One region of the Streptomyces sp. NPDC031670 genome, then DNA from elsewhere that is predicted to be linked to it. Evidence: riboswitches for the same ligand, from Rfam matches in the RefSeq annotation. Region 1 holds a riboswitch; the other holds the start of a gene.
The links. Region 1 has a riboswitch for glycine ahead of gcvP (aminomethyl-transferring glycine dehydrogenase). Riboswitches for the same ligand answer to the same signal wherever they lie in the genome.
Positions count from the first base shown of each region.

Region 2: another riboswitch for glycine. It lies ahead of gcvT (glycine cleavage system aminomethyltransferase GcvT); the one in region 1 lies ahead of gcvP (aminomethyl-transferring glycine dehydrogenase).

Region 1 is NZ_JBVILC010000001.1:868,428-873,390, reverse strand. It holds partial or broken gene ACZ5ID_RS03990 (MerR family transcriptional regulator) at 1-45, shown strand, start outside; gene ACZ5ID_RS03985 (DNA polymerase IV) at 115-1,671, shown strand; gene ACZ5ID_RS03980 (PRC-barrel domain-containing protein) at 1,584-1,964, opposite strand; glycine riboswitch at 2,076-2,173, shown strand; glycine riboswitch at 2,174-2,308, shown strand; gene gcvP (aminomethyl-transferring glycine dehydrogenase) at 2,369-4,963, shown strand, end outside.
Region 2 is NZ_JBVILC010000005.1:206,485-211,447, forward strand. It holds gene ACZ5ID_RS12475 (enhanced serine sensitivity protein SseB) at 1-26, opposite strand, end outside; gene ACZ5ID_RS12480 (AAA family ATPase) at 136-813, opposite strand; glycine riboswitch at 941-1,063, shown strand; gene gcvT (glycine cleavage system aminomethyltransferase GcvT) at 1,207-2,319, shown strand; gene gcvH (glycine cleavage system protein GcvH) at 2,389-2,766, shown strand; gene glyA (serine hydroxymethyltransferase) at 2,792-4,054, shown strand; gene ACZ5ID_RS12500 (L-serine ammonia-lyase) at 4,216-4,963, shown strand, end outside.

The sequences.
Region 1 (4,963 bases):
AACCCCGCCGACGAGCTCGCCCGGCGCCGCAACCGGGCGGTCTGAGGGGCAGCGGGACTGTCGCAGCACGCCCTGGAGGGCCGATTGTCAGTGGTGTGAGGCAGCATCGGTGGTGTGAGAGCCGCGCCGACCATCCTGCATCTGGACATGGATGCCTTCTTCGCCGCCGCAGAGCAGGCGTCGAAGCCCAGCCTGCGCGGAAAACCCGTGATCGTGGGCGGTCTCGGACCGCGCGGTGTGGTGGCCACCGCCTCGTACGAGGCGCGGCGCTTCGGCGCGCGCTCGGCGATGCCGATGGCGCAGGCGAGACGGCTGTGTCCCAACGGCGCCTATCTCGTCCCGCGCTTCACGTTCTACCGCTCGATCAGCGAGCAGGTGATGGAGTTGCTGGGGCGGCTGTCGCCCCTGGTGGAGCCGCTGAGCCTCGACGAGGCGTTTGTGGACCTGGAGGCCGGGGGAGTCGCGTGGGACGCTCAGTCGGCCCGTGAGGCCGGTCAGCGGCTGCGTGCGGACATCCGGGCGGTGACGGGGCTGACCGGGTCGGTGGGGCTGGCCGGGTCCAAGATGCTCGCGAAGATCGCCTCGGAGGAGGCCAAGCCGGACGGGCTGGTGCTCATCGAGCCCGGCACCGAGCGGGAGATGCTCGCCCCCATGCCGGTCAGGACGCTGCCGGGCGTGGGGCCCGCCACGGGCGAGCATCTGCGCCGGGCGGGGATGACCACGGTCGCGGACCTGGCCGAGGCGGGCGAGGACGAGCTCGTACGGCTGCTGGGCAAGGCGCACGGGGCGTCGCTGCACCGGATGGCGCTCGGCCTCGACGACCGGCCGGTGGTGGCCGAGCGGGACACCAAGTCGGTGTCGGTCGAGGACACCTTCGACGTGGACCTGCACGACCGGGTGCGGGTGATGACCGAGGTGGGACGGCTCGCCGACCGCTGTGTGCAGCGCCTGCGGGCCTCCGGGCACTCCGGGCGCACGATCGTCCTGAAGGTCCGGAGGTACGACTTCTCCACGCTGACCCGGTCGGAGACGCTCCGCGGGCCCACGGACGATCCCGCGGTGGTGCGCGAGGCGGCCGGCCGGCTGCTCGACTCCGTGGACACCACCGGCGGCGTGCGCCTGCTGGGGGTCGGGGTCAGCGGTCTCGCCGACTTCACCCAGGAGGACCTCTTCGCCCAGGCGGCGGGCGAGCGGGCGGCCGGCGAGCCGGACGCCGTCGAGCGGGCGCCCGTCGAGACCGGTGCGCAGACGCCGGCCCCCGAGCAGCCGGAGGCGGTCGACCCGGCCGAGCGGCGCTGGCAGGCCGGGCACGATGTGCACCACCGTGAGTTCGGCCCCGGCTGGGTGCAGGGCAGCGGGGTGGGCCGGGTGACCGTCCGGTTCGAGACGCCGACCTCCCTCGTGCCGGGCCGGGTGCGCACGTTCCGGGTGGACGACCCCGACCTGGCGCCGTCCGAGCCGTTGCCGCTGGTGGCGGCTGTCGACGAGGAGACGGGCGGGGCCGCGCTGGAGCAGACGGGTGACGGGGCCGCGCTGGAGCGGACGGGTGACGGCGGACCGGAGGAGCCGGGTGGCGCGGAGGGTCAGGTCTCGTCCTCCTCGCCCGCCAGGCGTCCGAAGTCCCGGTCGGTGCCGGGCAGCGGATCGGGGGCGGCGATGTCCAGACCGTAGTGGTGGTAGAGCTGGAGCTCCTGTTCGGGGGAGAGGTGGCGGCCGACGCCGAAGTCGGGAGCGTCCTTGATCAGCGCCCGGTCGTAGGGGATGTGCAGCGCCTCGTCGACGAGGGCGCTGGGCTCCAGGGGGACGAAGGCGTCCCGGCTGAACAGGCCGGTGCGTACGGCGGCCCACTCGGGCACTCCGGTGGCGTCGTCGAGGTAGACCTCGTCCACCGTGCCGATCTTGTTGCCGTTGCGGTCGAACGCCTTGCGGCCGATCAGGCTGCGCGGATCGATATCGGTCTGCACGGTCCCTCCAACAGGTCGCAACTGCTCGTAACACTACGAAAGTGCACAACGCGGCCCTCGGCCACTCGAAGGATCAGGGCCGGGCCGCGCTGGTACGCTGGCGATGGCTGCTGACCCCGTGCGGGAGAGTCCTTCGGAAAGATGTCCGGAGGCGCCGAAGGAGCAAATCCTCCCCGGAATCTCTCAGGCCCACGTACCGCGCGGACGAGGTCACTCTGGAAAGCAGGACGGGGGACGTGCGGGCGAAGGCCCATGCGCGCACCCCTTCCTCACCGACGGTGAAAGCCGGGACGCCCCCACGCGCCCCGGTGAAGCTCTCAGGTTGAGATGACAGAGGGGGAGGCCGTCCGGGCACCCGCGCCGTGGTGCCCCTCGCAGGTCGTGCAGACCAGGAGGCCTCCGTAATGACCGCCAACCGCATGCCGCTCACCGAGCTTGAGCGTGGCATCCCCTTCGAGCAGCGTCACATCGGGCCCGACGCCGAGGCCCAGGCGAAGATGCTCGCGCAGGTCGGCTACGGCTCGCTCGACGAGCTGACCGCCGCGGCGGTGCCGGACGTGATCAAGAGCGCCGAGGCGCTGGGTCTGCCCGGCGCCCGCACCGAGGCCGAGGTCCTGGCCGAGCTGCGCTCCCTCGCGGACCGCAACCAGGTCCTGGCCCCGATGATCGGCCTGGGCTACTACGGCACGTTCACCCCGCCGGTGATCCTGCGCAACGTCATGGAGAACCCGGCCTGGTACACGGCGTACACGCCGTACCAGCCGGAGATCTCGCAGGGCCGACTGGAGGCGCTGCTCAACTTCCAGACCGTCGTCGCCGACCTCACCGGGCTGCCCACCTCGGGCGCCTCGCTGCTCGACGAGGGCACCGCCGCCGCCGAGGCGCTCGCGCTCTCCCGCCGGGTCGGCAAGGTCAAGGGCGGGGTCTTCCTCGTCGACGCCGACACCCTGCCGCAGACCGTGGCCGTCATAGAGACGCGCGCCGAGCCGACGGGCGTCGAGGTCGTCGTCGCCGACCTGAGCCGCGGTATCCCGGCCGAGGTGGCCGAGCGCGGTGTCTTCGGCGTGCTGCTCCAGTACCCGGGCGCCTCCGGCGAGGTCCGCGACCTCAAGCCCCTCATCGACGAGGCCCACGAGCTCGGCGCGATCGTCACGGTCGCCGCCGACCTGCTCGCCCTGACCCTGCTGACCTCGCCCGGTGAGCTGGGCGCGGACATCGCCGTCGGCACCACCCAGCGCTTCGGCGTCCCCATGGGCTTCGGCGGCCCGCACGCCGGCTACATGGCGGTCCAGGAGAAGTTCGCCCGCAGCCTGCCCGGCCGCCTGGTCGGCGTCTCCGTCGACGCGGACGGCAACAAGGCGTACCGGCTGGCGCTCCAGACCCGCGAGCAGCACATCCGCCGCGAGAAGGCCACCAGCAACATCTGCACCGCGCAGGTCCTGCTCGCCGTCATGGCGGGTATGTACGCGGTCTACCACGGCCCGGACGGCCTGCGGCAGATCGCCCGGCGCACCCACCGGTACGCGGTGATCCTCGCCGAGGGCCTGCGCGCCGCCGGTGTGGAGGTCGTGCACGGCTCGTACTTCGACACGCTGACCGTCCGGGTCCCCGGCAAGGCCGCCGAGGCCGTGGCCGCCGCCCGGGACGGCGGGGTCAACCTGCACCTGGTCGACGCCGACACCGTCTCGATCGCCTGCGACGAGACCACCGACCGCGACCGGGTCGCCGCCGTCTGGGCCGCCTTCGGCGCCGAGGGCGACATCGAGGCGCTGGACGCCTCGGCCGCCGACACGCTCCCGGCCGCGCTGCTGCGCACCGACGAGTTCCTCACCCACCCGGTCTTCCACCAGCACCGCTCCGAGACCGCGATGCTGCGCTATCTGCGCAAGCTCGCCGACCGGGACTACGCGCTGGACCGCGGCATGATCCCGCTCGGCTCCTGCACCATGAAGCTGAACGCGACCACCGAGATGGAGCCGGTCACCTGGCCCGAGTTCGGGCAGATCCACCCCTTCGCGCCGGTCGAGCAGGCCGCGGGCTATCTCACGCTCATCCACGAGCTGGAGGAGCGGCTCGCCGAGGTCACCGGGTACGACGCGGTGTCCATCCAGCCCAACGCCGGTTCGCAGGGCGAGCTCGCGGGTCTGCTCGCGGTCCGCGCCTACCACCGCGCCAACGGCGACGAGCAGCGCACGGTCTGCCTGATCCCGTCCTCCGCCCACGGCACCAACGCGGCCAGCGCCGTGATGGCCGGGATGAAGGTCGTCGTGGTGAAGACCGCCGACGACGGCGAGGTCGACATCGCGGATCTGCGCGCCAAGATCGAGCAGTACCGCGACGAGCTGTCGGTGCTGATGATCACCTACCCGTCCACGCACGGGGTGTTCGAGGAGCACGTCGCGGACATCTGCGGCGAGGTGCACGACGCGGGCGGCCAGGTCTACGTGGACGGTGCCAACCTCAACGCGCTGGTGGGCCTGGCGAAGCCGGGCAAGTTCGGCGGCGACGTCTCGCACCTGAACCTGCACAAGACGTTCTGCATCCCGCACGGCGGCGGCGGCCCCGGCGTCGGCCCGGTCGGTGTGCGCGCGCACCTCGCGCCGTACCTGCCCAACCACCCGCTCCAGCCGACCGCCGGCCCCGAGACGGGTGTCGGCCCGATCTCGGCCGCCCCGTGGGGATCGGCCGGCATCCTGCCGATCTCGTGGGCGTACGTCCGGCTGATGGGCGGCGAGGGCCTCAAGCGCGCCACCCAGGTCGCGGTGCTCGCGGCCAACTACATCGCCAAGCGCCTGGAGCCGCACTACCCGGTGCTCTACACCGGCCCCAACGGCCTGGTGGCGCACGAGTGCATCGTGGACCTGCGTCCACTGTCGAAGGCGACCGGTGTCAGCGTCGACGACATCGCCAAGCGTCTGATCGACTACGGCTTCCACGCGCCGACGATGTCGTTCCCGGTGGCCGGCACGCTGATGATCGAGCCGACCGAGTCCGAGGAC
Region 2 (4,963 bases), on a different contig from region 1:
TGCGGGAGCGGGTGCGGGAAGTTCATATGCCGTCCTTCGTCTTCGCGTGACTGCGGGTGTCAGTGGGGTCAGCGGGTGTTCGCGGGTGCCGTGCGGGCCGTACGGCGCCGGTCGCGCGGTCCCCGCGCCGAAACTCTAGTCCCGGCCGGGCGGCTCCCCGAAAGCGATCCGGTCCACCGCCCCGGCCGCGTCCCTGTCCAGCAGCACCGCCGACGCCACGCCCCTGGGGAGGTGGCCCGCCGCGACCGCCGCTATCAGGCGCGGCACCGCCCGGGAGTGCCGGGCGAAGGCGTACGCGGACACCTTGCGCCCGCGGGCCGCCTGCCCCGCCAGCGCCACCTCCGGGGGGACGTCGAGCAGCACCAGATGGAGGCGGCGCCCGCCCCGGGCCGCCCGGCGCGCCAGTGACCAGCGCACCCAGGCGTGGGTGCCGCAGTCGTGCACGACCAGGCCCTCTCCCGCGCGCAGCGCCCGGTGCGTCCGCAGGAAGTGGGCGACGCGGGCCACCGGGCGGTACAGCGCGTACGGCACCCCGGGCAGCCGGGCCTCCCAGGCCCTGCGGGTGTCCTGCGAGTCGATGCCGAGGCCGGGCGCGGCCTGGCGCAGCAGGGTGGTCTTGCCGCTGCCCGGCAGCCCGGAGACCACCACCACGTCCCCCGCGGCGAACCGAAGCGTGCGCGGGGTGCGTCCGGCGCGCCCGCGCAGGTCCCGCACCACGGGCGCCGCACCGGGCGCCGTGGCGCCGGGCGCCGTGGCGCGCTGCGCGGGCACCGCCGGGCCGGCCTTCGCCGCCGTGTGCCTGTGCACCGTCATCGGTCCTCCCCTGCCGGGTCGTGCGACCCTTCCCCAATGTGCGTAAAGAGATGGTAATGAGGCCTGAGCGATATGCCGTTCCGCGGAGCCGTGCAATGATGTGCCCGCCAACTGCATACCGGCCGCTTGAATCCACGCGGGAGAGTCCCCGGCAGTTCCCCCAAGGCCCCGGAAGGCCTGGTGGATCGCGGGGCGCCGAAGGAGCAAGTCCCTCCCTTGAATCTCTCAGGCCCCGTACCGCGTGGATGAGGCAGATCTGAAAAGCGGGCCGCGCGTCCCCGGACGGCGCGGCCCCACCCAAGGTGCAAGCCGGGTCTCCCGGCGAACCTCTCAGGTTCCGATGACAGATGGGGAGGATCGTCCTCGCCGTCATGCCCTGGGAGCCACACCCTCATGAGCAACCCCCGTCTCACCGCCCTTGACGCGACGCACCGTTCGCTGGGCGCGACCATGACCGACTTCGCCGGCTGGGACATGCCGCTGCGCTACGGCAGCGAGCGCGACGAGCACAACGCCGTCCGCACCAGGGCCGGTCTCTTCGACCTCTCCCACATGGGTGAGATCACCGTCACCGGCCCGGAGGCCGTCAAGGCCCTGGACTACGCGCTCGTCGGCAACATCGGCACCATCGGCGTGGGCCGCGCCCGCTACACGATGATCTGCCAGGAGGACGGCGGCATCGTCGACGACCTGATCGTCTACCGCCTCGGCGAGAGCGAGTACATGGTCGTCGCCAACGCGGGCAACGCCCAGGTCGTCCTGGACGCGGTCACCGAGCGCGCGGCCGGCTTCGACGCCGAGGTCCGCGACGACCGCGACAACTACGCGCTGCTCGCCGTCCAGGGCCCGAAGTCCCCCGGCATCCTGCAGTCGCTCACCGACGCCGACCTGGACGGCCTGAAGTACTACGCGGGCCTGCCCGGCACGGTGGCCGGCGTCCCGGCGCTGATCGCCCGTACGGGCTACACCGGTGAGGACGGCTTCGAGCTCTTCGTGGCCCCGGCCGACGCCGAGAAGCTGTGGCAGGCGCTCACCGAGGCGGGCGAGGACGCGGGCCTGGTGCCGTGCGGTCTGTCCTGCCGCGACACGCTGCGCCTGGAGGCGGGCATGCCGCTGTACGGGCACGAGCTGACCACCGCGCTGACCCCGTTCGACGCGGGGCTCGGCCGGGTCGTGAAGTTCGAGAAGGAGGGCGACTTCGTGGGGCGCGCGGCCCTGGAGGCCGCCGCCGAGCGCGCCGCCGCCAAGGCGCCGCGCAAGCTGGTGGGTCTGGTGGCCGAGGGCCGCCGGGTGCCGCGCGCCGGCTTCTCCGTGGTGGCCGGCGGCGAGACCGTCGGCGAGGTCACCTCGGGCGCCCCGTCGCCCACGCTGGGCAAGCCGATTGCCATGGCGTACGTGGACGCCGAGCACGCCGCACCGGGCACCTCCGGCGTCGGCGTGGACATTCGCGGTACGCATGAGCCGTACGAGGTCGTGGCGCTGCCGTTCTACAAGCGCCAGAAGTGACCCCTCGCACACGCACCGCATGACTTTTCCGTTCACCACCACTCCCCCTCGTACAGGAGAATTCTGGTCATGAGCAACCCCCAGCAGCTGCGCTACAGCAAGGAGCACGAGTGGCTGTCGGACGCCGAGGGCGGCGTCTCGACGGTCGGCATCACGGAGCACGCGGCCAACGCGCTCGGTGACGTGGTGTTCGTCCAGCTCCCGGCGGTCGGTGACACGGTGACCGCGGGCGAGACCTGCGGTGAGCTGGAGTCGACCAAGTCGGTCAGCGACCTCTACTCCCCCGTGACGGGCGAGGTCACCGAGGCCAACCAGGACGTCGTCGACGACCCGTCGCTGGTCAACACCGCCCCCTTCGAGGGCGGCTGGCTGTTCAAGGTGCGCGTCGCCGAGGAGCCGGGCGACCTGCTCTCCGCCGACGAGTACACCGCGTTCGCAGGCAGCTGACCACGGCGTAAGGACTGATCTTCCGATGTCGCTTCTGAACACCCCTCTTCACGAGCTCGACCCGGACGTCGCCGCGGCCGTCGACGCCGAGCTGAACCGTCAGCAGTCCACCCTCGAAATGATCGCCTCGGAGAACTTCGCTCCGGTCGCGGTCATGGAGGCCCAGGGCACGGTCCTCACCAACAAGTACGCCGAGGGCTACCCCGGACGCCGCTACTACGGCGGCTGCGAGCACGTGGACGTGACCGAGCAGATCGCGATCGACCGGGTCAAGGACCTGTTCGGCGCGGAGTACGCCAACGTCCAGCCGCACTCCGGTGCCTCCGCCAACCAGGCCGCCCTCTTCGCGATCGCCCAGCCCGGCGACACGATCCTCGGCCTGGACCTGGCGCACGGCGGCCACCTCACCCACGGCATGCGCCTGAACTTCTCCGGCAAGCAGTTCAACGTGGTCCCGTACCACGTCGACGAGGCCGGTCTTGTCGACATGGCCGAGGTCGAGCGGCTGGCCAAGGAGCACCGCCCCAAGGTGATCATCGCGGGCTGGTCGGCGTACCCGCGCCGGCTGGACTTCGCCGAGTTCCGCCGTATCGCGGACGAGGTCGAGGCCCTCCTGTGGGTCGACATGGCGCACTTCGCCGGCCTGGTCGCGGCCGGGCTGCACCCGAACCCGGTGCCGTTCGCGGACGTGGTCACCTCCACCACGCACAAGACGCTCGGCGGCCCGCGCGGCGGCATCATCCTGGCCCGGAACAAGGACTTCGCGAAGAAGCTGAACTCCGCGGTCTTCCCCGGCTTCCAGGGCGGCCCCCTGGAGCACGTGATCGCGGCCAAGGCGGTGTCCTTCAAGGTCGCGGCCTCCGAGGAGTTCAAGGAGCGCCAGCAGCGCACCCTGGACGGCGCCCGCATCCTGGCCGAGCGCCTGGTCCAGGACGACGTCACCGCGCACGGCGTCTCGGTCCTGTCCGGCGGCACGGACGTGCACCTGGTCCTGGTGGACCTGCGCAACTCCGAGCTCGACGGCCAGCAGGCCGAGGACCGCCTCCACGAGGTCGGCATCACGGTCAACCGCAACGCCATCCCGAACGACCCGCGCCCCCCGATGGTCACCTCGGGCCTGCGGATCGGCACGCCGGCGCTGGCGACCCGCGGCTTCGGCGCGGACGACTTCCGTGAGGTGGCCGACATCATCGCCGAGACCCTCAAGCCGGACTTCGACAAGGACGCGCTGGCCGCCCGGGTCTCCGCCCTGGCCGCGAAGCACCCCCTGTACCCCGGCCTGAAGTAGTTTCGTACCCTTTTGTTCGTACGAACCTTCGGGGCACCGCGCACACTGGACGCACACTGGACAGTGAGAGCGGTGCCCCGAACCCTTGCACCGCCCGTTCCACCTGCTCGCTCTGCACCACCCGGCAGACAACGGCGTCTACCCCACCAAGGAGTCCTTCCGTGGCCATCTCGGTCTTCGACCTGTTCTCGATCGGCATCGGCCCGTCCAGCTCCCACACGGTCGGCCCGATGCGCGCGGCCCGTATGTTCGCGCGCCGTCTGAAGAACGAGGGCCTGCTGGCCCACACCGCCTCGATACGGGCCGAGCTCTACGGCTCGCTGGGCGCCACCGGCCACGGCCACGGCACCCCTAAGGCGGTCCTGCTGGGCCTGGAGGGCAACTCGCCGCGCACGGTCGACGTGGAGCGCGCCGACGACGAGGTGGAGCGGATCAAGTCCAGCGGGCGGATCAACCTGCTCGGCGCCCACGAGATCCCCTTCGACTTCGACGAGGACCTGATCCTGCACCGCCGCAAGGCGCTGCCGTACCACGCCAACGGCATGACGGTCTTCGCCCACGACGGCGAGGGCGCCCTGCTCCTGGATAAGACGTACTACTCGGTCGGCGGCGGGTTCGTCGTCGACGAGGATGCCGTCGCGGGCGAGAACCCGATCGTCCCCGACGACACCGTCCTGAAGTACCCCTTCCGCACCGGCGACGAGCTGCTGCGCCTCGCGAACGAGACGGGTCTGTCGATCTCCGCCATGATGCTGGAGAACGAGAAGGCCTGGCGCACCGAGGACGAGATCCGCGCCGGGCTGCTGGAGATCTGGCGTGTGATGCAGGCGTGCGTCTCGCGCGGCATGTCCCGCGAGGGCATCCTGCCGGGCGGCCTCAAGGTCCGCCGCCGCGCCGCCACCACCGCCC